Regions from separate parts of the Shinella zoogloeoides genome, predicted to be linked through region 3. Evidence: predicted binding sites of a transcription regulator. Region 3 holds the regulator's gene; each other region holds the start of a gene.
The links. The regulator LexA, encoded in region 3, represses DNA repair genes until DNA is damaged. The targets are predictions, from matches to a motif close to TGTTCNNNNTGTGTTCNG.

Region 1: the regulator LexA is predicted to act here: its motif matches at 4,644-4,661, upstream of Q9316_RS07215 (DNA polymerase IV).
Region 2: the regulator LexA is predicted to act here: its motif matches at 2,313-2,330, upstream of Q9316_RS24635 (ImuA family protein).
Region 4: the regulator LexA is predicted to act here: its motif matches at 3,114-3,131, upstream of Q9316_RS11690 (ribonuclease).

Annotation. Positions count from the first base shown of each region.
Region 1 covers NZ_CP132311.1:1,266,853-1,274,060, reverse strand. Annotated here, with positions in the region: gene Q9316_RS07245 (NUDIX hydrolase) at 1-212, shown strand, start outside; gene Q9316_RS07240 (MFS transporter) at 226-1,410, shown strand; gene rpmG (50S ribosomal protein L33) at 1,504-1,671, shown strand; gene Q9316_RS07230 (PleD family two-component system response regulator) at 2,350-3,717, opposite strand; gene Q9316_RS07225 (response regulator) at 3,731-4,102, opposite strand; gene Q9316_RS07220 (DUF3572 domain-containing protein) at 4,243-4,542, shown strand; gene Q9316_RS07215 (DNA polymerase IV) at 4,666-6,012, shown strand; gene Q9316_RS07210 (L,D-transpeptidase family protein) at 6,145-7,208, shown strand, end outside.
Region 2 covers NZ_CP132313.1:385,150-392,357, forward strand. Annotated here, with positions in the region: gene Q9316_RS24625 (error-prone DNA polymerase) at 1-73, opposite strand, end outside; gene Q9316_RS24630 (Y-family DNA polymerase) at 73-1,587, opposite strand; gene Q9316_RS24635 (ImuA family protein) at 1,505-2,263, opposite strand; gene Q9316_RS24640 (ATP-dependent helicase) at 2,471-4,540, shown strand; gene dinB (DNA polymerase IV) at 4,661-5,701, shown strand; gene Q9316_RS24650 (SOS response-associated peptidase) at 5,794-6,384, shown strand; gene Q9316_RS24655 (hypothetical protein) at 6,384-6,641, shown strand; gene Q9316_RS24660 (hypothetical protein) at 6,908-7,090, shown strand; gene Q9316_RS24665 (DUF982 domain-containing protein) at 7,184-7,208, shown strand, end outside.
Region 3 covers NZ_CP132311.1:1,619,801-1,627,008, forward strand. Annotated here, with positions in the region: gene Q9316_RS09130 (peptidylprolyl isomerase) at 1-68, shown strand, start outside; gene trpD (anthranilate phosphoribosyltransferase) at 85-1,107, shown strand; gene trpC (indole-3-glycerol phosphate synthase TrpC) at 1,116-1,931, shown strand; gene moaC (cyclic pyranopterin monophosphate synthase MoaC) at 1,931-2,425, shown strand; gene Q9316_RS09150 (molybdopterin molybdotransferase MoeA) at 2,425-3,645, shown strand; gene lexA (transcriptional repressor LexA) at 3,739-4,455, shown strand; gene Q9316_RS09160 (ComEC/Rec2 family competence protein) at 4,436-6,904, opposite strand.
Region 4 covers NZ_CP132311.1:2,143,495-2,150,702, reverse strand. Annotated here, with positions in the region: gene Q9316_RS11705 (CaiB/BaiF CoA transferase family protein) at 1-916, opposite strand, end outside; gene Q9316_RS11700 (DMT family transporter) at 1,073-2,017, opposite strand; gene Q9316_RS11695 (alpha/beta fold hydrolase) at 2,014-2,973, opposite strand; gene Q9316_RS11690 (ribonuclease) at 3,148-3,882, shown strand; gene ettA (energy-dependent translational throttle protein EttA) at 4,089-5,738, shown strand; gene Q9316_RS11680 (ArsR/SmtB family transcription factor) at 5,887-6,894, shown strand; gene metF (methylenetetrahydrofolate reductase [NAD(P)H]) at 6,896-7,208, shown strand, end outside.

The sequences.
Region 1 (7,208 bases), 350 kb from region 3:
TCGATCCGGCCGGCGCGACCGCCAGCCATGAGCTGGAAGATTTGCGCTGGGTCGATATTTTTGACCACAAGGGCATCGAGATGCCCGACATAACCGTATTGATCCTTGAAGAGCTTCAAAAAAGCATTCAGGAAGACAGGACTTTACCCTTTGGAAGAGCCGTGCCGCTGTACTATACCCAGCGCGGGCGCTTCCTGAGAGATCTGCTTTGAGGATCAACCGCATATGACGCAGCCGCAATCCGGCACTTCCGGCCCGGGGGAGAAAATTCACCGGCGGTCTCTCATTGCGGCCATCGCCGCCATTTCCGCAGTCGGCATCGCCATGGGCCTCGGCCTTCCGCTTCTCTCCATCATCATGGAAAAGCGCGGCATCTCCTCGACGCTCATCGGCATCAACTCGGCCATGGCCGGTGTCGCAGCCATGGTCGCGGCACCCTGCACGACGCGCCTTGCCCATGCGTGGGGCACCTCCACGATCATGCTCGGCGCCATCGTGCTCGCCGCGATCAGCGGGCTCGGCTTCTACTATATCGAGAACTTCTGGCTCTGGTTTCCGCTCCGTCTCGTCTTTCACGGCGCGACCACCATGCTCTTCATCCTGTCGGAATTCTGGATCAACGCCGCAGCGCCACCGCGCCGGCGCGGGCTCGTGCTGGGCATCTACGCCACCGTGCTGTCGCTCGGCTTTGCGACAGGCCCCCTGCTCTTCTCACTGATCGGCAGCGAGGGCGCGCTGCCCTTCGTGGTCGGCGCGATCATCATCCTGCTTGCCGCCATCCCCATCTTCATCGCACGCGATGAGAGCCCGATCATCGACGAGAAGCCGGAGCTGCATTTCATGCGCTACATCCTTCTCGTGCCGACAGCGACCGCGGCGGTCTTCATCTTCGGCGCGGTGCAGGTCGGCGGTCTTTCGCTCCTGCCGATCTACGCCACCCGCGCCGGCTTCTCCGAGGCGCAGGCCGCGCTGCTGCTGACGGTCATGGGCATCGGCAACATGGCCTTCCAGATTCCGCTCGGCATGCTCTCCGACCGCATGCGCGACCGCAGGCGGCTTCTTACGATCATGGCCGCCATCGGCCTGCTTGGATCGCTTTCCCTGCCCGTCATATCGCACAACTGGCTGCTGATGGCCTGCGTGCTGCTGGTCTGGGGCGGCTGCGTGGCCGGCCTCTATACCGTCGGCCTCAGCCATCTCGGCTCGCGCCTCGTCGGCGCGGACCTCGCCGCCGCCAACGCCGCCTTCATCTTCTGCTATGCGGTCGGCACGGTGATCGGACCGCAGGCGATCGGCGCAGCGATGGATGTCTCCGGCAATGACGGTTTTGCCTGGGCGATCGTCGCCTTCTTCGGCTTTTACCTCGTACTTTCTCTCGCCCGGATTGTTTTCCGCCCGAAACGGGGTTGACTTTTCGGGCGCGATTTGTAGTTTCCGCGCAGATTTAAGCCGTAGAGCAGACTGGCTGTCCGCGGCTTCGTTTTTGATAAAGGCAGGACGACCATGGCCAAGGCTACCACCATCAAGATCAAGCTGCTGTCGACGGCCGACACCGGTTTCTTCTACGTAACAACGAAGAACAGCCGTACGATGACGGACAAGATGACCAAGACGAAGTACGACCCGGTCGTCAAGAAGCACGTCGAATTCAAGGAAACCAAGATCAAGTAATCTTGGAAGCCTGACAGGTTCGCAAAGGCGCTGGACGGAAACGTCCGGCGCCTTTTCGTTTGGCAATGGTTCGCATTTTCGATTCGGGTCCGAATCAAAAACGCCGCCCCCTTGCCGGGAGCGGCGTCGAATGGGGGTCGGTCAGGCACGACGACGGCACGAGGATTCCGTTTTTATCGTAGCTGACCGACCGACCCCACGACCCAGGAGATGCGGCGGACCTAGCATCATGGGGTAACCGGTTGTGCGGGCTCATTTGCCGCCCATGAGTTGAGCATCGCGCCAAAAAGAAAAAAAATCAACGAATTCTTAACGCTCACGCCCCCGCTCCTTGTCTCATAGTTAACCGGGAAGGTTGTAACTGTGCCAGACAGCAGCATTTACGTTATAGAAGACAACAATACCGCGTCGATCGATTGCAACCATTAAGCGATCACCTTCGCAACCTCTATAAATGGCGAGACAGCACGCGGCGAGGTTGCATAAGACACAACGCATTGATAAGTATCGTCAAAAATAAATGGTACGATTTATAGCTAAATTTCGCCACAGCGGCAGCGAAGAAAAAATGGCTTCGCAACGGCATCCGGAGATCGGCACTCAGGGGCAACCGCCCGAAATTTAAGGTAAATGCCTAAGTTCGCCCGGGCCTGTGGACAACCGGGGTCGGAGGCGGTTTCAGGCGGCTGCGGCCACGACCCGGTTGCGGCCCGACCGCTTGGCCTCGTAAAGCGCCGTGTCGGCCCGTTTCAACAGGGCGTCCGGGTTGTCGCCCGCCGGCAGCATGGACGCGGTGCCGAGCGAGGCGGTGACTGACAGGAAAACGTCCGTGCCGGGAACGCGGAACGGCTCCTGCTCGACGATCATGCGCAGGCGCTCCGCCACCCCTGCCGCCATGTCGGCGGACGTATCGGGCATGACCAGCACGAACTCCTCGCCGCCATAGCGGCAGGCAAGGTCGGCGCCGCGCACGGCGGAGCGGACCCGATTGGCGAATTCGCGCAACACCGCATCGCCGGCATCGTGGCCATAGGTATCGTTGACGAGCTTGAAGCGGTCGATATCCGTGATGCAGACCGAGAGGGGCCGGCCGCGCGCGGACGCTCGGTCGATCAGGAGCTTCATGTGGTTGTCGAGATAGCGGCGGTTGTGCAGCCCCGTCAGGCCGTCGGTGACGGCAAGCTCGATCGTTTGTCGCACGCTGGCGCGCAGGCGGTCGTTGCAACGCTTGCGGCGGATCTGGGTGAGGCTGCGGGCGATCAGCTCGTTCGGATCGATCGGTCGCATGAGATAGTCGGTCACGCCGAGGTCGAGCGCCCGCACGATGAGGTCGTCGTGACCCTGTTCGGCGATCAGGAGGATCGGCAGGAAGCGCGTGCGCTCCAGCGAGCGCAGCTGCGAGCAGAGGCGCAGCGGATCGTAGTCCTCGAAATTCGCGTTGACGATCACCAGCTCGTAATTGCTCTCGGCCGCCTGGAACAGGGCCGCCTGCGGATCGGACATGCAGGTCACGTCGGCGATCGGCTTCAGGGACCGCGCGATACGCTCCTGCGAGCTGGCGCGCCCGTCGACGAGAAGCACATCGCCCGGCTCGTCGCCCAGATGGGTATCCAGCCCCTCCTCCATGGAGATGGCGCGCGCGGTCGCCGAGCGCATGCGCAGCTCGTCCGTCAGCGTCTTGAGCCGGACGAGGCTTTTGACCCGCGACATGAGCTGCAGGTCGTTGACCGGCTTGGTGAGGAAATCGTCGGCGCCGGCCTTGAGGCCACGCACGCGGTCCGACGGCTGGTCGAGCGCCGTCACCATGACGACGGGGATGTGCGCGGTACGCGGATTGGCCTTCAGCCGCTCGCAGACCTCGAAGCCGTCGATGCCGGGCATCATGACGTCGAGCAGGATGAGATCGACCTGGGTGCGCTCGCAGATGGACAGGGCGTCGTAGCCGTTCTCGGCCGTCAGCACGTCGAAATACTCCGCCAGCAGCCGCGCTTCGAGCAGCTTCACATTGGCCGGAATGTCGTCAACGACGAGGATGCGTGCTGTCATGCCCTTCTTCGCCTCATGCGTCGCCGAGATAGGTCTTGATGGTCTCGATGAATTTCGGCACCGAAATCGGTTTGGAGACATAGGCCTCGCAGCCGCCCTGCCGGATCCGCTCCTCGTCGCCCTTCATCGCGAAGGCCGTGACGGCGATCACCGGGATGACGTGCAGCTCGTCGTCCTCCTTCAGCCACTTGGTGACTTCCAGGCCCGAAACCTCCGGAAGCTGGATGTCCATCAGGATCAGGTCCGGCCGGTGTTTGCGTGCGAGATCAAGGGCTTCCATACCGTTCCGGGTCTGGATGGTCGTATAGCCGGACGCCTCGATGAGGTCCCGGAAGAGCTTCATGTTGAGCTCGTTGTCCTCGACAATCATGACCTGTTTGGGCATCGTTTGTCCCTGTCCCTCTGACCGGCCTTGCAACCTGCCCTAAGATAGATAAGTTGCGGCAAGCCGAAATCACCCAGCCCGACCGCAGTCACGTTAGCGTCACTTGGTTGATTAAAAGGTAAATTTCCCGAGGAAAAACGATGAAAAGCCAAAAAGATACACCCGCGTTGCAGGACGCGGAAGCAACTGCCGTCGCCATCCTCGGCTGGCTTGCGGGCGAACCCGAATTGCTTTCCCGTTTCCTCGCCCTCACCGGCGTCGCGCCGTCGGAAGTGCGCCATGCTGTCGGCGATCCCGGCTTCCTCGCCGGCCTCGTCGATTTCCTGATGGAACACGAGCCGACGCTGCTTGCCTTCAGCGCGGCGACGGGCGTCACGCCGGAGGCCGTCGTGCGCGCCCATGCGGTGCTTTCCGGCCCTGCCGGCGACGACGATTTCTGATATGCCGGCCGCGCGAGGCGGCTCCATGCCTGCCTGTGTACTGTCATGCGTTCGACCCGAGCGACTATTGAGACTCACGAACTTACGCAGTAATGTCGCGATGTTCAATATTTGTTCCCAACCATGAGCATCGCCGCCACGCGTTTTCCGGGCTTCTGTCGCGACTGCCTTGCCGGGCAGCCCGCCGGCCTGCGCCGTTGCCGGGCCTGCGGCAGCCCGCGCCTCGTCTATCATGACGAGCTCTACAGCCTGACGCTCGCCCATATCGATTGCGACGCCTTCTACGCCTCGATCGAGAAGCGCGACAATCCGGACCTTGCCGACAAGCCGGTCATCATCGGCGGCGGCAAGCGCGGCGTCGTCTCCACGGCCTGCTACGTCGCGCGCATTCACGGCGTGCGCTCGGCCATGCCGATGTTCAAGGCGCTGGAAGCCTGCCCGAACGCCGTCGTCATCAAGCCGGACATGGAGAAATACGTCACCGTCGGGCGCCAGGTGCGCACGATGATGCAGGAGCTGACGCCGCTCGTGCAGCCGCTCTCCATCGACGAAGCGTTCCTCGAATTGAAGGGCACGGAGCGGCTGCACCACGATCCCCCTGCCCGCGTGCTCGCACGGTTCGTCCAGCGGGTGGAGAAGGAGGTCGGCATCACCCTCTCGGTAGGGCTTTCCTATTGCAAGTTCCTCGCCAAGGTCGCCTCGGACCTCAACAAGCCGCGCGGCTTTTCCGTCATCGGCGAGGCCGAGGCACTCGGCTTCCTGCGTGACAAGCCGGTGCGCCTCATCTGGGGCGTCGGAAAGGCCTTCGCCGAAACGCTGGAGCGCGACGGCATCCGCAGCGTCGGCCAGCTCCAGACCATGGAGGAAACCGACCTGATGCGCCGCTACGGCATCATGGGCAAGCGGCTTTTCAACCTCTCGCGCGGGCAGGACGACCGGGAGGTGCACCCGAACGACCCGGCCAAGAGCGTTTCGGCGGAAACCACCTTCTTCGACGATATCGGCGGCTATGACGAACTGGTCACGCATCTGCGCCGGCTTAGTGAAAAGGTCGCCGCACGCCTGCGCAAATCCGGCATTTCGGGCCATACGGTCGTGCTCAAGCTGAAGACCGCCGACTTCAAGAGCCGCACGCGCAACCGCAAGCTGGAAGACCCGACCATGCTTGCCGACAGGATCTTCCGCACCGGCCTGGAGCTGCTGCGCAAGGAGGTGGACGGCACGAAGTATCGGCTGATCGGCATCGGCGTCAGCGATCTTGCCGATCCCGATCGCGCCGACCCGCCGGACCTTGTCGATCCCGCCGCCGCCCGGCGCGCCGCGGCCGAGGCCGCAATGAACATGCTGCGCGACAAATTCGGCAAGGCGAGCGTCGAGACGGGCTATACGTTCGGCAAATCCGGCCCCGAGCGCTTTCACGGAAAGTTGACATTCAAGACCGCCGGAAAAATCGACGATCCCACCGAATAAATCCCGGCAAGCCGGCGTTCTTCCCTGCATCGGGATGGCATGGGATCAGGCAGTAACCCAAACGCATCAAGCCTTCTTTAAGCGAGATGCACTACGCTCCCTGCCGGTTTGTATTGCGTACGGATGGGTAGCATGAAGTTTCGCCTTGCGACTGGCATGAGCATATTGGGCCTGATGCTGAGCTGCGCCACCGCGCTCGGGGGAACGCTGGAAGGCCCGCTGCAGATCATGGTCTCGAAGGACCTGCAGGAGCTGAAGATCTATGATGGCGGCGTGGTGGTGGCCACCTCGCGCGTTTCCACCGGCAAGGCCGGTCATTCGACGCCGACGGGCATCTTCTCCATCCTCGAGAAGAAGCGTTCGCACTTTTCTAACATCTATGACAACGCGCCGATGCCCTTCATGCAGCGGCTGACCTGGTCGGGCATAGCGCTGCACGCCTCCAACAGCGTGCCGTCCTATCCGGCCTCACACGGATGTGTCCGCCTGCCGAACGATTTTGCCAAATCGCTGTTCGGCCTCACGCGGCGCGGCGGCCATGTGCTGATCACGGACCGCGAGATCGCGCCGCAGCGCATCGTGCATGCCCTGCTGTTCAAGCCCTCCGTCGTGGTGCCGGATACGCCGCTGCTCTTTAATGCCGGCCTGCGCCCGGCCCTGATCGAGGCGGGCGGCAAGAGCGTCGAAGTGGCGATGACCGATCCGAAGCCGTCGGTGCTGACGCCGATCGTCCAGAGAACCGAGCAGGACCCCATCCGCATCCTCATCACCCGCCGCGGCGAACGCGAGATGCTGATCGACCTGCAGACGCTGCTGACCTCGCTCGGCTATGATGCCGGCGTGCCGGACGGGCGCCATGGCAAGCAGACCGTCACGGCCATCCGCGCATTCCAGCTTGCCGAAGGCCTCAAGGAAGACGGCATGGTGACGCCGGAACTTCTCGCCGCCGTCTATGCCAAGGCCGGCAAGGGCACGCCGCCGAACGGCCAGATCCTCGTGCGCCAGAAGTTCAAGCCCGTCGTCGAGGAGCCGATCACCATCCGTGATCCGCACATCGCGCTAGGCACCCATTTCCTGCTCGCCCGCGAGGTCGATGCCGACAAGGGCAAGGCCGAATGGTATGGCGTGAGCATGGACAACCAGCTTTCGCCCGCGACGCTGAAGCGCCTCGGCATCACCACCGAGGCGGATGCAGC
Region 2 (7,208 bases), on a different replicon from region 3:
ACAGCTCGTCCGCGCTGGATGCCCCGCGCAGAAACGAGAAATGCGTCGTGACCTGCAGCTCGGCATAGCGCATCAGCCGAACACCCCGTGCAGGAACCACAGATGTGAACCGGTCTCCGGATCGATACCGTCGCCGGCGCGATAGACCCAGTAACGCTCGCCAAGCTCATCCTCGACCACGAAATAGTCCCTGACAGCCTGGAATTCGCGCGGCCGCATCCACCATTCCCCGAAAATGCGCTCCGGGCCGTCTGCGCGGACGACCTTGCGGCGCTTTCCGCGCCAGGTGAAGACCGCCGGCGGCTGGTCCGGCAGGAGCGCCATGACATCGATGCGTTCGGGGTTCGCTAGCAACCGCGACGGCCGTGGCCACTTGTTGGCCCATGTCTGGCCGATATCGGGTGCGGTCGCCGGTATTCGCCGAACGGAGCGTTCCGGAACGTCAGACGCGACCGGGGCGACCCGGAACAACCGATGACCGCGATTGCCGAGAATGTCGACGAGCGGCGTGATATCCGCGATCTCCTCCTCGACCAGCGAGGAGACCACCTGCCGCTCCTCCAGCGGCTCGGCGAAAACCGCGACGAGCACAAGCTTTTCGATGCCGAAACCGGGATCGATTTTCTCGATGCGATCGCACAGCAGCTTGGATAGGCGCGCCGGATCGCGCACCGGCTTGGCAAGACCGACGCGAAGATGCTGGCGCGTGTTGTCGACGCGGTGGATGACGAGGTCGCAGCGCCGTGCGCCAAGACCGTTTTCGGCAAGCTTGGCGGACAGCTGCCCGACCAGCCGCCGGACATATTTGGCGATGGTTTCCGGCGCGCCGATCGGCTCGGCGAAATTCTTCGAAACCTCCACCAGCTCGGGCGTGCGGATCGGCTCTATTGGCTCCGCCACCCGCCCGAACAACTGGTCGAGCCGGCGGGCGGGTTCCAGTCCGAAGCGAAGGGTCAGTGGCGCGCGCGGCATGGCGGAGAGCTGGCCCACCGTATCGATACCGAGAACACGAAGTCCTTGGATCGTCTCGGCCGGAAGCCGCAAGGCGAGGATGGGCAGGTCGACCACGGCTTTCGGCACATGCCCGACCGGAACCACCGTCGTCTCCGCCGAGATAAGCCGCGCGATGGCGTGCGAGGCGCCCCATGTGTCCGAGACGGCTGCCCGTGCCGTCAGGCCGTGGCCGCGCAGCCGATTGACCAGCCCAGAGATGAGAAGATCCTCGCCGCCCTGAAGATGGTCCGCGCCCTCGGTATCGATCACCAGACCGTCGGCGCCGTCGACGGCGACCACCGGGCTATATTGGCGGAGCGCCCAGAGCGCCAGCCGCTCGAGCGCGGCCGCATCCTCGACGGGCGCGGCGTCGATCATCAGGAGATCGGCAACCATGGCCTGCGCCTTGCTCGCCGGCATGCCGACGCGCAGGCCGAGTTTTGCGGCCGTCGGATCGGCCGCGGAGATCCAGCGCTTCGATCCGCGCCGCGCGATCACGACGAGCGGCTTGTCAGCCGGCAAGGCTTCGCCAGAGTGCCGTCTGATCCGTTCGGTCGCCAGATACGGGAAGTAGACAGATACGACCCTTGTCATCGGGGGCTCCAATTTCAAATTCGGCGCATTCGCCCGCCTTCACACGCATTATCTCCGCCAGCCAGCGCGCCCTCCCGACGCCGGCCACTGGCAATCGCTCCGACGGCAGGGTGCTGATGCGCCACCGCGTCGTCGAAGCCGTTGGCTGCCCATAATCCGACGCCTCGTTGTGTCGCCGCCATCGGCGCAGGACGATGCCCATGTTGCCGGTCTTCTCGGCCGCGAGCTGCAGCCGGCGGGACGCGGTCATCGACAGGCGGACCAGTTCGCCGACCACACAGGACAAGCCAGCGAAAGACAGCCCCTCCTCGAAGGCCGACAACACCTCCTCCTCCCGGTCGCTTTCGCAGAAGACGACGCGATCGGGATGCAGCCCTGCCTGCGAGATCGCCGGGAAAAACAGGTCCGGGCGCGTCATGCACCACAGCACCCTTCCCTTCGTCCGCGCGGCGACGCCTGCGGAAAACAGCGCCGCAGCCGCACCGTCGACAGTGCCGCCTCCTCCGCCGGCAACCTCGTGCAGCGCCCCGAAGGCCAGCCCTCCTCCAGGCAGTGCCCGGTCGATGTCCGGAACGCCGAACGGAAGCGTCTGCCTTGCGCGCTGCGCGCCGCCTTCGAGGCGGCCGATGCGCTCCCGCAGTTCCGCAAGGACAGGATTGAGGGCATGGTTGGCCACGGCAGAATTGTTGCTCCTTCAGGGTTTTCAGAGGGTCTTCAAGCTGATATGTTCATTATTTGTTCCGATTGGCGAAACGAGTCAATCGGGCCTCCGCCCCGGACGCCCCGCTGCCGCTAAGCCGTTGAAACGAATCCGTTAGCTGCATCAAGGGGATATCTGGTCGATGGAGGGTCAGGAAAATTTTCTTATGCGTGCTGGGGACAAATGGCGGCGGCTCATCTCGAAAAACTCAACGAACGCCAGCGCGAGGCGGTGGAACATGGCGTCGGCCTGCCCGACGGACAGACCGGCGGTCCGCTGCTGATCATCGCAGGCGCCGGGAGTGGCAAGACCAACACGCTGGCGCACCGCGTTGCGCATCTGATCGTCAATGGCGCCGATCCGCGCCGCATTCTGCTGATGACGTTTTCCCGCCGCGCGGCAACCGAGATGACGCGGCGGGTGCAAAGGATCTGCCGGCAGGTGCTCGGCGACAATGCCGCGATCATGACGGATGCGCTCGCCTGGGCGGGGACGTTCCATGGCATCGGCGCACGGCTGCTTCGCATGTATGCCGAGCAGATCGGGCTTGGTGTCGATTTCACGATCCATGACCGCGAAGACAGCGCGGACCTCATGAATCTCGTTCGCCATGAGCTTGGTTTTTCCTCAAAGCAAAGCCGGTTTCCCACGAAGGCTACCTGCATCGCGATCTATTCCCGGGTGGTGAACGCTGAGACATCGATCGGTGAGGTTCTGAAGACCGCCTATCCCTGGGCGCAAGAATGGGAACAGGAGTTGAAGGCGCTGTTCGCAGCCTATGTCGAGGCCAAACAGGCCCAGAACGTCCTGGATTACGACGACCTCCTCCTCTACTGGGCGCAGATGGTCTCGGACCCGGATCTGGCGGACGATGTGGGAGGCCGGTTCGACTATGTCTTGGTCGACGAGTATCAGGACACCAACCGCTTGCAGGCGGCCATCCTGATGTCGCTGAAGCCGGGCGGCCGCGGCCTGACCGTCGTCGGCGACGATGCTCAATCGATCTATTCGTTCCGCGCGGCCACCATCCGCAACATCCTCGATTTCCCGCAGGAATTCTCACCGCGGCCGGCCGACGTGATCACGCTCGACCGCAATTATCGGTCGACGCAGCCGATCCTGGCGGCCGCCAACGGCGTCATCGGCCTTGCGCGCGAGCGCTATACCAAAAACCTTTGGACCGATCGCACCTCCGAGCAGCGGCCGATGCTGGTGACGGTAAAAGATGAGGTCGACCAGGCTGCCTATATCGTGGAGCAGGTTCTGGCCGCCCGCGAGGTCGGCGTCGCCCTCAAACAGCAGGCCGTGCTGTTTCGCAGCTCGAACCACTCCAGCGCGCTGGAAATCGAGCTGACCCGCCGCAACCTGCCCTTCGTGAAGTACGGCGGCTTGAAGTTCCTCGATGCCGCGCATGTCAAGGACCTGCTCGCCGTCCTGCGCTTTACCCAGAACCCGCGCGACCGCGTTGCCGGTTTTCGTCTGCTCCAGCTTCTTCCGGGCATAGGGCCGCAGACGGCCAGCAAAATCCTCGACACGATCGCGGCCGATCCCGAGCCGCTCCAGTCGCTTGCCGAAATCCCGCCGCCGCCCAAGAGCGGCGACGACTGGCCCGCCTTCGTCACGCTGGTCACCGCCCTGCGCAAAGCCGAGGCCGGCTGGCCGGCGGAGATCGGCACGGTTCGGATGTGGTACGAGCCGCATCTCGACCGCATTCACGAGGATGCCGACACGCGTAAGGGTGACCTCCTTCAGCTCGAACAGATCGCCAGCGGTTATCTGAGCCGGGAACGTTTTCTGACGGAGTTGACGCTCGATCCACCCGACGCGACCAGCGACCAGGCTGGCGTGCCGCTGCTCGACGAGGACTATCTGATCCTCTCAACCATTCATTCGGCCAAGGGTCAGGAGTGGCGCTCCGTGTTCATGCTCAACGTCATCGACGGTTGCATCCCGTCCGATCTCGGCACGGGCACAACGGACGAGCTCGAAGAGGAACGGCGGCTGCTTTATGTCGGCATGACGCGGGCGCGCGACAGTCTGGCCCTCATCACGCCGCAGCGCTTCTACACCTACGGTCAGAATTCGCAGGGGGATCGCTACGTCTGCGCGCAAAAAACCCGTTTCATTCCCGCGACCCTGTTGCAGTATTTCGAGGTGGCGAGTTGGCCGAAGGTCGGCGCATCGGCCGCTGAACGGAGCACGCGAAACGTCCGGATCGATGTCGGCGCGCGAATGCGCTCGATGTGGACGTGACACACGCGGGCAGGATGCGAGCGCACGCGGCCAAAGGCGATGGATAGACAGGACGCAACCGAGACGATGGCGGTGGGTGCGGACGGCGAGCGGCGGGTCCGGCGCATCATCCATATCGACATGGATGCCTTTTACGCCTCCGTCGAACAACGCGACAATCCGGAGCTGCGCGGCAAGCCCGTCGCCGTCGGCGGCTCCGCGGCGCGCGGCGTTGTCGCCGCGGCGAGTTACGAAGCACGCGCTTTCGGCGTTCGTTCCGCCCTTCCGTCCGTCACCGCCAAACGGCGCTGCCCGGACCTCATCTTCGTGCCGCCGCGCTTCGAAACCTATCGCGCCGTCTCCGCGCAGATCCGGGAGATATTTGCCGAGCACACGGACCTGATCGAGCCGCTTTCCCTGGACGAAGCCTATCTCGATGTGACGGAAAACAAGCAGGGCATCCCGATCGCAACCGACATCGCGACGATCATCCGCGCGCGCATCAAGGAGGTCACCGGCCTCAGCGCGTCGGCAGGCATCTCCTATTGCAAGTTCTTAGCCAAGATGGCGTCGGATTTGAACAAGCCGAACGGTCAAGCCGTCATCACGCCGAAATACGGACCTGCTTTCGTCGAGGCGCTGGCGGTCAAGAAATTTCATGGTGTTGGGCCGTCCACCGCATCGAAAATGGAACAGCTCGGCATCCTGACCGGCGCAGACCTTAAGGCGAAATCGCTGGCCTTCCTGCAGCAAAATTTCGGCAAGTCTGGCGCCTGGTACTATAACATCTCCCGCGGCATCGATAATCGGGCAGTCCAGCCGGATCGACCGCGCAAATCGCTCGGCGCGGAAGACACCTTTTCGATCGACATCTTCGATCACGCGGCGGCCCGTGCCGAAATCACCCCAATCGCCAATAAGGTCTGGCGTCAATGCGAGGCGAAGAGGCTCCATGGGCGCACGGTAACGCTGAAGGTCAAATATGCCGACTTTCAGATCATCACGCGCAGCAAGACAACAACGGCGCCGATCGCCACGATGGACGAACTTGAGGCCCTTGCGCAATTGCTGCTCGACCCCTTGTTCCCGACCGCAAAAGGTGTTCGCCTGCTCGGCATTACGCTGTCGTCCTTCATCGATGACGAGGTGAGCGAGGCGGGTCAGCTCGAATTACAGATCTAGGTCGGTCGACTTCCGGCGCCGTCGGTCGACATTCGGCCGGGCCGCCTTACATTGCCACTGCATCGCAACGAAGCCCGCCAATCGGAGGAGCCATGTGCAACGATTATCGCCTGATGGTCGATCTGGCCTCGGTCATCGAGGAATTCGCGCACTTGAAGATCAAAATCCGGTTTCCCGAAGGGCGTCCCAATATCGAGGCGCGCGAGGACATCAAGATCACTGATACAGGACCGATTGTCCGAACCGTCGAGGGCGAGCGCGGCGCCGGCGAACTGGTCCAGCGGCGGTGGAGCTGGCCAAGCCCGACCAGAAAGCCGGTTTATAATTTTCGCTCTGAAGGCCGAGAGTTCACATCCAACCGCTGCCTCATCGTCGCCGACGGTTTTTATGAGTTCACGGCCCCGGCTGACCCAAAAAAGAAGCGCAAGGACAAGTGGCTGTTCCGCAAGGTCGGCGAGCCCATATTTGCCATTGCCGGCATATGGCGTGAAACAGAGGACATCGGCGAGGCTTACACGATGCTGACGATGGAACCGGGGCCGGACATCGCACCCTATCATGACCGCCAGATCGTCATCCTCGAGCGCGACAGCTGGGCCGATTGGCTCGACCCTTCGGTGTCTGCCAAACCACTGATCAAGCCCCTTCCGGCCGGATCCCTCTCGGTGGAGCAGATCGGCTGATGCGCTTCTCCTTTCCTCACAGCCATGCATTTCCGAGCGGTGAAGTCCGGATCGAGGATGCCGAAGCAACCGAAGGAAACTGCGTGGTGGAATTTAGTGACGGCGTCGCGATGCTCGGAGACTGGCATCCGGACGGCGATGCCATTGTTCTCGATATCCCATCCTATCGTACCGCCAGGGGAGCGGATGTCGAAGCCCGGCGCTGGCGATTGGTCCAAGACCAACAGGGCCGCTGGCGCTCGAAACTCTGCCCTTGAACTGGATCGACCGCTTTTCACTGGAGCCTGGGCCTATTTGCCTCGAGGCGCGGCGAGAGACGAAAGGCCCGAGCATCCGCCGGGCCTTTCGCCTTTTTGGCTGCCGTTGGCTGAAGCAAACACACACACTCCGACGACAGCCCACCCCCGGATGAGCCATCCTACATCCATGACCTGTTGACGCTTTAAACTTTGACGTACCCTGTGCTCGGTGCGCGGAACATTCCCGGGATTTTCACGGTTGGTCGACGTGAAAGGAGCAAAACATGACCGACGATCCAAAAGACCCGAAAAGACCTCAGGACATCCCGCCGGGAGAGACGCCGGATTCGCTACCGGATCTTCCCGAGCGCCCGATTGAAGAGCCCGGGCCGGATGTTGTCCCGGAGGAAGCCCCCGATATCACGCCGGTCCCAGAGGAGGACGTCCCGACAAAGATGGGGAAGTAGGTTGCCTGCGCAGGCTGCACAAATTTCCTCGATCTGAAGGGAACCACTCGCCCGAGTGGCATTTATCGGCCCGGTTAGACGGGGAATTATGAAATGCTTTCTGTGGCTTGGGACAACG
Region 3 (7,208 bases):
ACTCGCTGCAGACGGCCTACGGCGTCTCGATCAACCGCACGCTCGCCGAGCAGAGCATCGCGCGATAAGGGAGGAAGGAACCGCATGTCCGACCTGAAATCCTATATCGCCAAGGTCGCCGCCGGCAACGCGCTCGACCGCGAGGAGGCCCGCGGCGCCTTCGAGATCATCATGTCGGGCGCGGCCACGCCCTCGCAGATCGGCGGCTTCCTGATGGCTCTGCGCGTGCGTGGCGAAACCGTGGACGAGATCTACGGCGCCGTCGGCTCCATGCGCGCCCGCATGCTGCCGGTCGCCGTGCCGACTGACGCCATCGACATCGTCGGCACCGGCGGCGACGGCGCGGGCACCTACAATATCTCGACGCTCGCGGCGATCATCGTGGCGGGCGCCGGCGTCCCCGTCGCCAAGCACGGCAACCGGGCGCTCAGCTCCAAGTCGGGCACCGCGGACGCCCTCTCCTGCCTCGGCGTCAAGCTCGACATCGGCCCGGCGGAGATCGCCCGCTGCGTACACGATGCCGGCCTCGGCTTCATGTTCGCCCAGCTCCACCATCCCGCGATGAAGCATGTCGGCCCCTCGCGCGTCGAACTCGGCACGCGCACGATCTTCAACCTGCTCGGCCCTCTTTCCAATCCCGGCGGCGTCAAGCGCCAGCTTCTCGGTGTCTTCGCGCCGCAATGGCTGGTGCCGATCGCCGAAGTGATGCGCGATCTCGGCTCGGAAAGCATCTGGGTCGTGCATGGCGAGGGCCTTGACGAGATCACCACGACGGGCACCACGCAGGTCGCGGCGCTGGAGGACGGCAAGATCCGCACCTTCGAACTGACGCCCGCCGATTTCGGCCTGCCGCAAGTCGCGCTCGACGACCTTCGCGGCGGCGACGGCGCGCACAATGCCGCCGCCCTCCTCTCCGTTCTCGGCGGTGCGCACATGCCCTATCGCGACATCTCGCTTGCCAACGCCGCCGCCTCGCTGGTCGTTGCCGGCAAGGCGCAGACGCTTGGCGAGGGCATGAAGCTTGCGACCGAAGCGCTCGAAAGCGGCCGCGCCCGCACCGTGCTGGAACGCCTTGTCTCGGTTTCCAACGAAGCTTCGGCGGAGTAGGATTGGCCATGACCGATATCTTGAAGAAGATCGAAGCCTACAAGTTGGACGAGATCGCCGCCGCGAAGGCGCGCGTCGCGCCCGCAGAGCTTCGCGCCCGCATCCGCGACCAGGAGCCGCCGCGCGGCTTCTTCGCGAGCCTCAAGGGCAGGAAGGCCGAAGGCCGCTTCGGCCTGATCGCCGAGATCAAGAAGGCAAGCCCTTCCAAGGGCCTCATCCGCCCGGATTTCGACCCGCCGGCGCTCGCGAAGGCCTATGAGGCGGGCGGTGCCGCCTGTCTTTCTGTGCTGACCGACACGCCGAGCTTTCAAGGCGCCCCGGAATTCCTGACCGCCGCGCGTGAAGCCTGCGCGCTGCCCGCGCTGCGCAAGGACTTCATGTTCGACAGCTACCAGGTGCTGGAAGCCCGCGCCTGGGGGGCGGACTGCATCCTCCTCATCATGGCTTCGCTCAGCGACGATGCGGCGAAGATGCTGGAAGACGCCGCCTTCTCGCTCGGCATGGACGTCCTGATCGAGGTCCATGACGAAGAGGAGATGGAACGCGCACTGAAGCTGAAATCCAAGCTCGTCGGCGTCAATAACCGGAACCTGCGCACCTTCGAGGTCGATCTCGCCGTTTCGGAGACGCTGGCCCGCATGGTGCCGGACGACCGGCTGCTCGTCGGCGAAAGCGGCATCTTCACCCATGCCGACTGCGAACGCCTCGGCAAGGTCGGCATTTCCACCTTCCTCGTCGGCGAAGGCCTGATGCGCAAGGACGACGTAGCGGCCGCGACGCATGAACTCCTGACCGGCAAGGCCGGCATGCTGGCAGCGGAATGATGACGGGCGACGATCGCACGCTCACCCATATCGATGCGTCGGGCGAAGCCAACATGGTGGATGTCGGCGACAAGGCGGAAACGGTCCGTATCGCCGTCGCCGAAGGCTCCATCCGTATGGCGCCGGCAACGCTCGACCTGATCCTCAAGGGCGATGCCAAGAAGGGCGACGTGATCGGCACGGCGCGTCTTGCCGGCATCATGGCCGCCAAGCAGACGTCCAGCCTCATCCCGCTCTGCCACCCGCTGATGCTGACCAAGGTGTCGGTGGAAATCCGCGAAGACCGCGCCCTGCCCGGTCTCAGGGTCGAGGCCATGGCGAAGCTGACCGGGCGTACCGGCGTCGAGATGGAGGCGCTGACCGCCGTCAGCGTCGCCTGCCTCACAATCTACGACATGGCCAAGGCGGCCGACCGCGAGATGGAAATCGGCGGCGTGCGGCTGCGCGAAAAATCCGGCGGCCGCTCCGGCGATTACAAGCGGGAAGACACCTGATGTCGCTTCTGCCCGTTGCCGACGCCCTCGAACGCCTTCTGACGGCCGCAAAGCCGATGCAACGGACGGAGAGGGTTCCCCTGCACCAGGCAGAGGGCCGCGTGCTGGCGGAAGATATCGCCGCCCGCCTCACCCAGCCGCCCTTCGACAATTCCGCCATGGACGGCTACGCCGTCCGCCACGCGGACATCGCCGAACTGGGTTCAGTCCTCAGCGTTGTCGGCACTTCGGCCGCCGGCCATGCCTTCGAGGGAACCGCCGGCCCCGGCGAGGCCGTGCGCATCTTCACCGGCGCCCCGCTCCCCGGCTTTGCTGATACGGTGCTTCTGCAGGAGGATGCGGAGGTGCTGGAGGGCGGCCGCATCCGCACAACCTATCTCACGCCGAAGGGCCGCCATATCCGCCCGCGCGGCCAGGATTTTACCGAAGGCGAGGTGGTGCTGAAGGCCGGCGCCGTGCTCGATCCCGGCCGCCTGACGGTCGCCGCCGCGATGAACCACCCCGAACTCACGGTCTACGCCCGCCCGCGCGTCGCACTGCTGGCGACCGGCGACGAGCTCGTCACGCCCGGAACACCGCCCGGCGCAAGCCAGATCATCGCGTCCAATACCTACGGCGTCGGCGCCCTCGCCCGCGCGGCCGGCGCCGAAATCGTCGACCTCGGCATCGTCGCCGACGACAAGCAGGCGATCCTCGAAGCGGTGCGTGGCGCGCTAGCGCGCGATATCGACGTGCTCGTCACGCTTGGCGGCGCCTCGGTCGGCGATTTCGATCTCGTGCAGCCCGTGCTCGGCGAAGCCGGCATGGAACTCGATTTCTGGCGCATCGCCATGCGCCCCGGCAAGCCGCTGATGGTCGGACGCCTCCGCGCCGTCCAGGTCGTCGGCCTGCCCGGCAATCCGGTTTCCAGCCTCGTCTGCGCTCTGCTCTTCCTCGAACCGCTCGTCCGCCGCCTTGCCCACCTGCCGCCGGCAAGCCGCCTGCGCCAAGCGGTGGCCGCCGTGCCGCTCAAGGAAAACGACCACCGGCAAGACTATATCCGTGCAAGCATCGCCCGCGCGAACGGCGAGCTTGTCGTCAAGCCCTTCGACAAGCAGGATTCGTCGATGATGAAAATCTTCGCCGCATCGGAAGGCCTGCTGGTCCGCCTGCCGCATGCCCCGGCCGCGCCCGCAGGCGCGGCTTGTGAAGTCCTTCTGCTGCGCGATCCCACCGCCTGAACAGTATTATTGTTCCCTCGGCCTCTTGCGGAACACATATGGAACAGATAGTGTCTGTTCTGGATTTGTTTCACGATTCTCGCTGGAGAGGCCATGCTGACGCGCAAACAACAGGAACTGCTCCTGTTCATTCATGAGCGTATGAAGGAATCCGGCATTCCGCCGTCCTTCGACGAGATGAAGGACGCCCTGGACCTTGCCTCCAAGTCCGGCATCCATCGCCTCATCACGGCGCTGGAGGAACGCGGTTTCATCCGGCGCCTGCCCAACAGGGCGCGCGCATTGGAGGTCATCAAGCTGCCGGACGCCTATTCCCCGAGCCTGCAGCCCCGTCGCGGCTTTTCCCCCTCCGTCATCGAAGGCAGCCGTGGCAAGCAGCCCGCGCCCGCCGCCCCGCCTCAGCGCACGCCACAGGAAATGTCCTCGTCGGTCTCCGTGCCGGTCATGGGCCGCATCGCCGCCGGCGTGCCGATTTCCGCCATCCAGAACAACACGCACGAGATCACCGTCCCCGCCGAGATGATCGGTAGCGGCGACCACTATGCGCTCGAGGTCAAGGGCGATTCGATGATCGAGGCCGGCATTCTCGACGGCGACACGGTTATCATCCGCAATGCGAGCACCGCCAATCCGGGCGAGATCATCGTCGCGCTCGTCGACGACGAGGAAGCCACGCTGAAGCGCTTCCGCCGCAAGGGCGCCTCCATCGCGCTGGAAGCCGCCAACCCCGCCTACGAGACCCGGATCTTCGGGCCGGATCGCGTCAAGATCCAGGGCAAGCTCGTCGGGCTCATCCGCCGCTACCATTGATCGCCGGTTCGGCTTCGAACTGCCCGATGCGCCAGTCATAGGTGCGATGGCGCGACCAGGGCCGGTCGAGCGTTTCGACGGCCGGCAGGAAGGTTGCTTGCGATAGGGAAGCGTTTGCCATTCCGTCCGCGGGCATGATTTCCAGAGCGCCCGTCCGGCGCAGATGCCGGGCCGTCACCAGCCGGGCGCCCGAGCGGCACGTATCGATGCGCAGCGGAAACGGTACGACGACGAGGTCTGCGGCGTCGCAGGCCGTGCCGAGAAAGGCGCTGTCTTCCAGCGCCACGACGCGCCAGCCGCTCGGCGAGATGGCGGCGCAGAACGCCTTTGCCTCGCACACGAAGCCGCCGCGCTTCCCCGCAGTCTCGAAGGCTGCGGACAGGGCATCCTTAGCCTTCTGCCGATCAGCCTTGCGGCGGGGGCGTTTGCGCTCTCCTACGGCCGGCATTTCTTCCGTCGCCTCCTCCAGCGTCAGCCCTGCCGTCTTGCGCATGTCCGGTTTCACGAGATCGCCGAGCCGCAGGGCGCGGCGCCATTGGTCATAGATGAAATCCGGCGGCCGCGTGCGGTTCGTCGCAACCCTGTCGCCGCGCAGGACGGCGACGAGGCGGCCGTCCTCGGAGACCAGAACTTCCGGCCCAGCCCGGCCGCCCGGCCAGAAGGCGACGCCGAGCCCGAAGAGAACGAGCACCGTCCCGGCATGGCGCAGCCGCGTACGCAGCAGGCAGACCAGCCCGCCGCCGACGCCGATGAGGACGAATGCGAGCGGCGAAATGCGGCCGGTCACGATCTCGCCCTTCCACCCGGCGACCCACGTCGACAGGGCGATCATCCATTCGATGCCCTTGCCCATGATCTCAAAGGGGATGGCGTCGAGACCGAAGGGCATCAGCAGCACGGCGATCAGGCCGAACGGCATGACGATGACGCTGATGACGGGCATGGCGAGCAGGTTGCCTGCAAGCCCATAGGCGGGAATGCGGTGGAAGTGGCCGATGGAATAGATCAGCGTCGCAAAGCCGCCGATCAGCGAGGAGAGCAAAAGCCCGCCGAAGAACCGGCCCGCCGCGCCGCCGAAGAGCTGGAACGGCCCGCCCCGGCTCTCCGTCCGCACCGGCCGCTCCCGCCAGGCGGCATAGCCCGCGACAAGGCCGAGTGTTGCCGCATAGGACATCTGGAAGCCGGGATTGGTGACGGCCGACGGCGTCAGCAGCAGGATGAGGATAGCCGAAAGCGCCACGTTGCGCAGGCTGATGGCCGAGCGGCCGAAGAGCACGGCGATCAGCATGACGCAGATCATGATCCACGAGCGCACGGCCGAAATCGCCCCGCCCGAGACGAGGATATAGAGCGTCACCATGACGAGCGCGCCCGCGGCGGCGATCTTCTTCGACGGATACCGCTCGGCAAAGCCGGGGATCAGCGCCATCGCCATGCGCGCGCCGACGAGGAAGGTGCCAGCCGCGAGCACCATGTTGAGCCCCGAAATGGCGAGCACATGGGCAAGCCCTGCCTGCCTCAGCGCCTCCACCGTCTCCGCGCCGATCGCCCGCTGTTCCGCCGTCACCAGCGCGGCGGCGATCGCCCCGGCATCGCCACCGATACGGCCGCGAATATGCTCGGTAAGATTGTTTCGCCAGGTAGCGATCGTTTCGCGAATCCGCCCATCGAGCCCGGTATCCACGGAAGCGACGGTGCTCGGTGCACCGTAGAAATAGCCGATGGCGCCATTGCCGGCAAAATAGGCGTCGAAGGTGAAGTCGTTGAGGCCGGAAAGTGCCGGCCCGGAGGGCGGGCCGAGCCGGGCGCGGCCGCTGATGCCGTCGCCGATGGCGATCGGCGCATGCCGGCTGCGCGCAAGGAGCGTCACGATCCGCGGCGCACGCTTCAGGACCGGATCGCGCGTCGTCTCGAGTGCGATGCGATAGCGGATCGCCCCGCGCTCGTCGCTCTCGCGCGACAGGACGCGGCCGCTGATCTCGCTCGTCACCGGCGCATCTAGGATGACCGTGTCCAGCCTCGCACTTTCGAAAGCGGCGAGCAGCATGCCGACGGGAACGAGGAAGGCAGCAGCGGCGGTAAGCGCCGTCCAGTCCTCCCGATGCCGCAATCGCAGGGCCGGCCAGAGCGTCGCGCAGGCAAGCAGCGCGAGAGCAAGGAGCGACGGGTCGGATACGCCGGCGAACCAGAGGGCTGCGCCGATGCCGAGAAAAACGGGAACGAGGAGGAAGAAATGGCCATGCGCGCGCTCGGCAGCGAAGGCCGTCGCGATGGGCCATTCCGATACCGCCAGCCGAACGCGGCCCGCCGTCTGGAGAACTGCGGCAACGGACATCCTCCGGCTTGGTGTCTCGCGCAGCGGCGCCGGCAAGACGCCGTCGTCGGCCACCGCCCGGAAGGCATAGGCCTCGGGCACGTCCCTCCGCTCCCCGACATCCACCTTGGCCATGGCCCGGCCCCGCTTTCCCCATTCCATCATGCAATCGAACGGAGAAATCTGCAATCGGCAGTAGGCTCCAAAATTGCTAAGCCTGCCAGAAGGGATGCGCCCTCCATGATTTGAGGGACACTCTCAAAGGTTGCTTGCAAGTTCACGGAAACGGTAGATATTGCGTTGCCGGAACGTCCATTTCCGCACTGCACAATTTGCCTTTGGTATTGCTTGGCAGGGCATCGCAAATGGGTTAGCAAAACGAGCATGTTCACGGCCCGGCACAACTTCGTGCCGCCATTCGAAACAACGGAGGATCGTT
Region 4 (7,208 bases), 520 kb from region 3:
TGGCGGCCGTCGCGCCCGTCACGAGGCGGCGCACCTCGTCGCGATGGGCGACGCGGGCGCGGTTGGTCGCAAAGCGTGCATCGTCCGCCACGCCGTCGAGCTTCAGGATGCCGCAGAGCTTGCGGAACTGCCCGTCATTGCCGACGGCGAGGATGATGTGCCCGTCCGAGGTCGGCACGACCTCGTAGGGCGAGATGTTCGGATGCGCATTGCCGAGCCGCGCCGGCGCCGTGCCGGAGGCGAGGAAGTTCATGTTCTGGTTCGCCATGACGGCGGAGTGAACGTCGAGCAGCGCCATGTCGACATGCTGGCCCATGCCGGTCTTCATGACGTGGATGAGCGCGGCCTGGATAGCGGTCACGGCATAGATGCCGGTGAAGATGTCGGCGATGGCGACGCCCGCCTTCATCGGCTCGCCGTCCGGCGCGCCGGTCACCGACATGAAGCCGGACATGCCCTGCACGATATAGTCGTAGCCGGCGCGGGCGGCATAGGGACCGTCCTGGCCGAAACCGGTGATCGAGCAATAGACGAGCTTCGGATGCTTCTTCGCGAGGCTCTCGTAGTCGAGCCCGTATTTGACGAGCCCGCCGACCTTGAAGTTCTCGATTACCACGTCGGCGGTCGCGATCAGGCGGTGGACGATGTCGCGGCCTTCCTCGGTCTTGAGGTCGACGGCGATGGAGCGTTTGCCGCGGTTGGTGGAGTGGTAGTAGGCGGCCGAGAGGTTCTCGCCGTCCTTGCCCATGACGAAGGGCGGGCCCCAGGCACGCGTGTCGTCGCCGCCGTCCGGGTTCTCGATTTTGATGACGTCAGCCCCCATGTCGGCCAGCATCTGGCCGGCCCAAGGGCCGGCAAGCACCCGCGCCAGCTCGATGACCCTTATGCCGGCAAGCGGCAGGTTCGACTTCTCCATCGTGCACTTCCTCCAGGGTGGACGCGCAAAGGCGCCCGCCGGGCCTTTACGCCCGTTTTCCCTTGGATAACAAAAAGCCGGTGGGCACGATAGCCGAAGCGGGCGGGGACATCATGACGGCTGAGACTGACATGATGCCGGGCGGTTTTGCGTGCTTCAGATCGGCGTCGAGGTGGGCGGGATGGTCGCCGTCTTGCCCACCTGCCGCTCGCGCCAGATGACGTAGAGGCCGGAGCCGATGATAATGGCGATGCCGAGCCATTTCAGCGCGTCCGGCAGGTCGCCGAACACCCACCAGCCGAGGATGGTGGCCGAGACGATCTCCAGATATTGCAGCGGTGCGAGCGTGGAGGCGGGCGCCGAACGGTAGGCATAGACGCCGAGCACGCCGGCAATGGTGGCGGCGACGGCCGCGCCGGCGATGTAGAGCGTGTTCGCCATGTCGGGCATGACCGGCGTCAGGAAGGATATGCCCGCCCTGCCGCCGACAAGAAGCAGAATGCCGGCGAAGAGCGCGCCCCAGAGGCCGGCATAGAACTGCATGGACCAGGGGTCCTCCTTCTGTGCGACCAGACGGGTCAAGAGGAAGAACAGCGCCAGCGAGAAGGCGGCGACCACGGGCAGCAGCGCGATCCAGCCGACCTCCTGCAAGCTCGGCTGGATGACGAGCAGCGAGCCGAAGAAGCCGACGCCGCAGGCCGTATAGCGCCGCCAGCCGATCGTCTCCTTGAGGAAGATCGAGCCGAGGATCGTCAGGATGATCGGCTCGACGAAGAAGATGGCGATGGCGTCCGCCACCTCCATGACGGCAAGCGGCGTGACGAAGCTGATCATGGTGATGGCCATCAGCAGGCCGCGCGCCGCATGCAGGCTCATCTTCTTCCGGGTCACGTCGAGCAGCGTGCCGCGCATCAGACAGATCGGCCCCAGCACCGTCATCTGGAACAGGAGGCGCACGAAGGTGATCTCCGTCGCCGGCACGGAGGTGACGGCGAGCTTGGCGAAGATGTCGATGATCGGCGAGACGAGTACCGAGAGCACCATGAGAAGGAGCCCGAGGCTGACCTCGTTGCGCAACGGCGTGACGGCGGATGTGCTCATGTGTGTTCCGGGACCCGGCGCCTTTCCTCGACGACCCGCCGGCACCAGCCGGCAAAGGCATCGACGGCGGGATCGCGCAACGCCGGGCTTTCGTTCAGCGTCTCGTGACGCATGCCGCGATAGACCATCGTCGTGACGTCCTCAAGCCGTGATTTCTTGAGCCGTTCGGCAAAGGCCAGCGTCGCCCGGCCGCGATCCGTCGCCGGGTCCTCGTCGCCGCCGACAAGATGGATGGGCAGACGCTTCGGCAGGCGGGCGAGCCCGTCGGCCGAGGCGCCGGCAAAGGTCACGGCGAAGATGTCGATCCACATGGAGACGTTGACGTCGAAGCCGCAGAGGGGATCGGCGATATAGGCGTCCACCTCGGCGGGCTCGTGCGACAGCCAGTCGAACGCCGTGCGCCGGCCGGCGATGGATTTCCCCCAGGCGCCGAAGGTGAGGCGCGGCAGGATGCCGCTCGGCACGTCCGAACCCTTCAGCATGCGCTCGGCCGCCAGCACGCCCTGCGCGATGCGTCCGGCAAGGCCGGGTTCGAGGTTGGAATTCCAGACGGCCAGCGCATCGATGTCGGCCGGATGCGCCTCGGCGAAGGCGAGCGCCAGCAGCCCGCCCATCGAATGGCCGAAGAGCACGACCGGCAGGCCCGGATGCCGGGCGACGGCATGGTCCCTGACGGCGCGCATGTCCGCGATCACGCGGCCGATGCCGTTGCACGGTGCGAACTGGCCGCGCGGCGCATCCGGCGCTGTTGTGAAGCCATGGCCGCGATGGTCGTGGGCATAGACGTGAAAACCTTCCGCCGCCATGTGTGCGGCAAAGGCCGCATAACGCGCGCTGTGCTCGGCAAGGCCGTGGCTGAGGAGGAGGATGCCGCGTGCGTCGCCGCGCGCCGGCTCATGACGCAGTGCGAGCGTCGCCCCGCTTGTACTCTTCAGCGTCCCGGCTTCTGAAAACACCACCATTCCTCCCGTTCGGCAAAGGTCAACGCGATTTGCCATGCAAACACAACGGGATGCGGCGTGTATTTTTCCTTATCTTCTCGCATTTCGGGATTTTTCCGATTCATGGTTGCAATTTTCTCGTTTTAGGTTGTATATGATCTTGTTTTGTTCTCATTTGGGGGCTGGGTCATGAAGACGAAAGCTGCATTTTCCGTTCTTGCCGCATGCATCTCCTTTCTGCTGGCTGCCGGGGTCGCGCTGGCGCAGTCCGTGCCGGACGGCGGCGGGACGCGGGAAGTCCTCTCCCTCAGTTGGCAGCCGGGTTACTGCGCGGCGCGGCCGAAGAGCCGCGGCTGCGCAGATTTCTCCGCGACATCGCCGGCTGCAAGGCAATTCTCGCTGCATAGCCGCTTCCAGGTGCGCAAGAGTTATTGCGGCATCGAGGCCGACCTGAAGCAGCGGGCGCGCAAGGGCAAGTGGACGGACCTGCCGGACATCACGCTCGCCGTGGCGACGAAGCAGCGCCTCATGGCGGCCATGCCTGCCGCGCGGCTCGGCCTCGACCGTCAGCAATGGCTGCGCAGCGGCAGTTGCGTCGCCGCCTCGGCGGAGGCCTATTACGACCGCTCGCTCGATCTGCTCGACCAGCTCAATGCCTCGCCGGTGCCGGCGCTCTTTACCGGCAAGGCCGGCGGCACCTTGACGCTCGCCGAGGTTCGCGCCGCCTTCGACAAGGCCTTCGGCCCCGGGGCCGGCGAGCGGGTGCGCCTTGCCTGCCGCAAGGCGGGCGACCGGACCATGGTGATCGGCCTCACCATCGGCCTTGCCGCCGGCGAGGGCACGCTGTCGGCGCTGATCGACGGGTCGTCTCCGACGAAATCGCGCTGCACCGAAGGTTTTACGGGCATGGCGTCGGCGGGCTAGGGGCCGTTCGGCGGGTACTCCCCACCGTCCCGTGACGGTGCCGGGTGCGGTTTGCGCCGTGCGGGGCAGGAGGGTTGGCTTCTGATGGCCCTGCCTTCGGGGAATTGCGGGAGAAGGCTTGTGCGCTGGCGCTTTCGCTGATTGCCGCGGGCGGAGAATTCGCCTACATAGCGGGCAAATTTCCTGCGAATGCGGAGTACGCTTACATGGCACGTCAGTTCATCTATCACATGTCGGGGCTCAACAAGTCCTACGGCGCCAAGAAAATTCTCGAAAACGTCAACCTGTCTTTCTATCCCGATGCCAAGATCGGCATCCTCGGCCCGAACGGCGCGGGTAAGTCGACCGTCCTTCGTATCATCGCCGGTCAGGACAAGGAATATACCGGGGAAGCCTGGCTCGCCGAAGGCGCGACCGTCGGTTACCTGGAGCAGGAGCCGAAGCTCGACCCGACCAAGACGGCCTTCGAGAACGTCATGGAAGGCGTGGCCGACAAGCAGGCCGTGCTCGACCGCTACAACGAGCTGATGATGAACTATTCCGACGAGACGGCGGAAGAGGGCGCCAAGCTCCAGGACATCATCGACAGCCAGAACCTCTGGGACCTCGAACAGCAGGTCGAGATGGCGATGGAAGCGCTGCGCTGCCCGCCGAAGGACGCCGACGTCACGGTGCTGTCGGGTGGTGAGCGCCGCCGTATCGCGCTCTGCCGCCTGCTTCTGTCGCAGCCCGACCTTCTGCTGCTGGACGAGCCGACCAACCATCTCGACGCCGAGACCATCGCCTGGTTGGAAAAGCACCTGCGCGACTATCCGGGCGCCGTGATGATGATCACCCACGACCGTTACTTCCTCGACAACGTGACCGGCTGGATCCTCGAGCTCGACCGCGGCCGCGGCATTCCCTACGAAGGCAACTACTCCGCCTACCTGCAGGCCAAGGCCAAGCGCATGAAGCAGGAAAGCCGCGAGGAAGCCGGGCGCCAGAAGGCGCTGTCGCGCGAACAGGAGTGGATCGCTTCCAGCCCGAAGGCGCGTCAGGCCAAGTCCAAGGCCCGTATCAAGGCTTACGAACAGCTGGTCGATGCGGCCGAAAACATCCGGCCCGGCGATGCCCAGATCATCATCCCGGTCTCTGAGCGCCTCGGCAACGTGGTCATCGAACTGGAAGGCATCAAGAAGGGCTTTGACGACCGCACGCTGATCAACGACCTGTCGATCAAGCTGCCGCCGGGCGGCATCGTCGGCATCATCGGTCCGAACGGCGCCGGCAAGTCGACGCTGTTCAAGATGATTACCGGCCAGGAACAGCCCGATGCCGGCTCGATCCGCATCGGCGACACCGTCCAGCTCGGTTATGTCGACCAGAGCCGCGATGCGCTCGACGGCAACAAGACGGTCTGGGAGGAAATCTCCGGCGGTGCCGAAGTCATCAAGCTCGGCAAGTTCGACATGAACTCCAGGGCCTATTGCGGCGCCTTCAACTTCAAGGGCGGCGACCAGCAGCAGAAGGTCGGCAACCTGTCCGGCGGCCAGCGCAACCGCGTGCACCTTGCCAAGATGCTGAAGGCCGGCGGCAATGTGCTGCTGCTCGACGAACCGACCAACGACCTCGACACGGAAACGCTGGGTGCGCTGGAAAGCGCGCTCGAAAACTTCGCCGGCTGCGCGATCATCATCAGCCACGACCGCATGTTCCTCGACCGTCTGGCGACGCATATCCTGGCCTTCGAAGGCGACGGCCATGTGGAGTGGTTCGAAGGCAATTTCGAGGACTATGAGGAAGACAAGGTGCGCCGCCTCGGCCCCGACGCCCTCAACCCCGGCAGCCAGGCCTACAAGCGCCTGACCCGCTGAGCGAAAACGTCATCGCCCTTTTGAGAAACCCCGGTTCGCCGGGGTTTTTCTTTGGGCCTGTTGATGGGAAGATCGGCGACACGGATTGGCTCTTGCGCGACGCGAGTTAATCACATAAACATATCTTTATGTCTTGATTGGAAAGATCATGGGCGACATGCAGAAACTCGGACTGGACGACATCGTGGAGATCCTGAAGGCGGCGGGCGAGCCGACGCGCCTTCGCCTGCTCGCGCTGCTCTCGCATGGCGACCTTACCGTGACCGATCTCACCGATATCCTCGGCCAGTCCCAGCCGCGCATCTCGCGCCACCTGAAGCTGCTGGCCGAGGCGAGCCTCGTCGATCGCTACCAGGAAGGGGCCTGGGCCTTCTTCCGGCTGAGCCAGGGCGGCCCCGCCGTCGCGCTCGCCCACCAGCTCCTCGATGCGGCCGAGCCGGCGGACGCGGTCTTTACCCGCGACGACGAGCGCCTGCGCGCGCTCAAGAAGATCCGTTCCGACAAGGCGCAGGCCTATTTCAGCCGCAACGCGGCGGAGTGGGATGCGGTGCGGCGCCTGCATGTCAGCGAGGCGGAAGTGGAGGCGAAGCTCGCCGAGATGATCGGCACGGCCCCGGTCGGCGCCTTCCTCGATCTCGGCACGGGCACCGGGCGCATCCTCCAGCTCTTCGAAGGGCTCTACCGCCGCGGCGTCGGCGTCGATGCCAGCCGCGACATGCTGGCGGTGGCCCGCGCCAATCTCGACCGCGCCGGCATCACCAAGGCCTCGATCCGCCATGGCGACATTTTCAACCTGCCGCTGGAGCGCGACGAATTCGACGTCGTGACGATCCACCAGGTCCTGCATTTCCTCGACGAGCCGGACGCGGCGATCGCAGAAGCCGCGCGCATGCTGGCGCCCGGCGGCCGCCTTGCGATCATCGACCTGGCGCCGCACGCGCTGGAGCACCTGCGCGACGAGCACGCCCATATCCGCCTCGGCTTCTCGCACCAGACCCTCTCCGAGTGGCTGGAGAAGGCGGGGCTCGCCGTCGAGGAGGTCGTCGACCTCAAACCCGCGCATTCGGCTGCCGATGCGCTCACCGTGACAATCTGGCTTGCCCGCGACCAGCGCGAACAGGCGGCCGACCCCATCGCGATCCGCAGGAGGAGTTGACATGAAGCAGGCGACCGCCACCAGGGCCCACAAGGACATCCGTCTGTCTTTCGAATTCTTCCCGCCGAAATCGGCGGAGGCAGAAGGCCAGCTCTGGGAGACGGCCGCCCAGCTTTCGGCCTATGAGCCGGGCTTCATGTCGGTCACCTATGGCGCGGGCGGTTCCACCAAGGCACCGACACTGGCGACGGTGCGCCATCTCCTGAAGATGGGCCTGCCGGCCGCCTCGCACCTTACCTGCGTCGGTGCGACGAAGGAGGAGGTGCATGCCGTCGTCGCGGAGTTCCAGGCGGTGGGCGTCCATCATTTCGTGG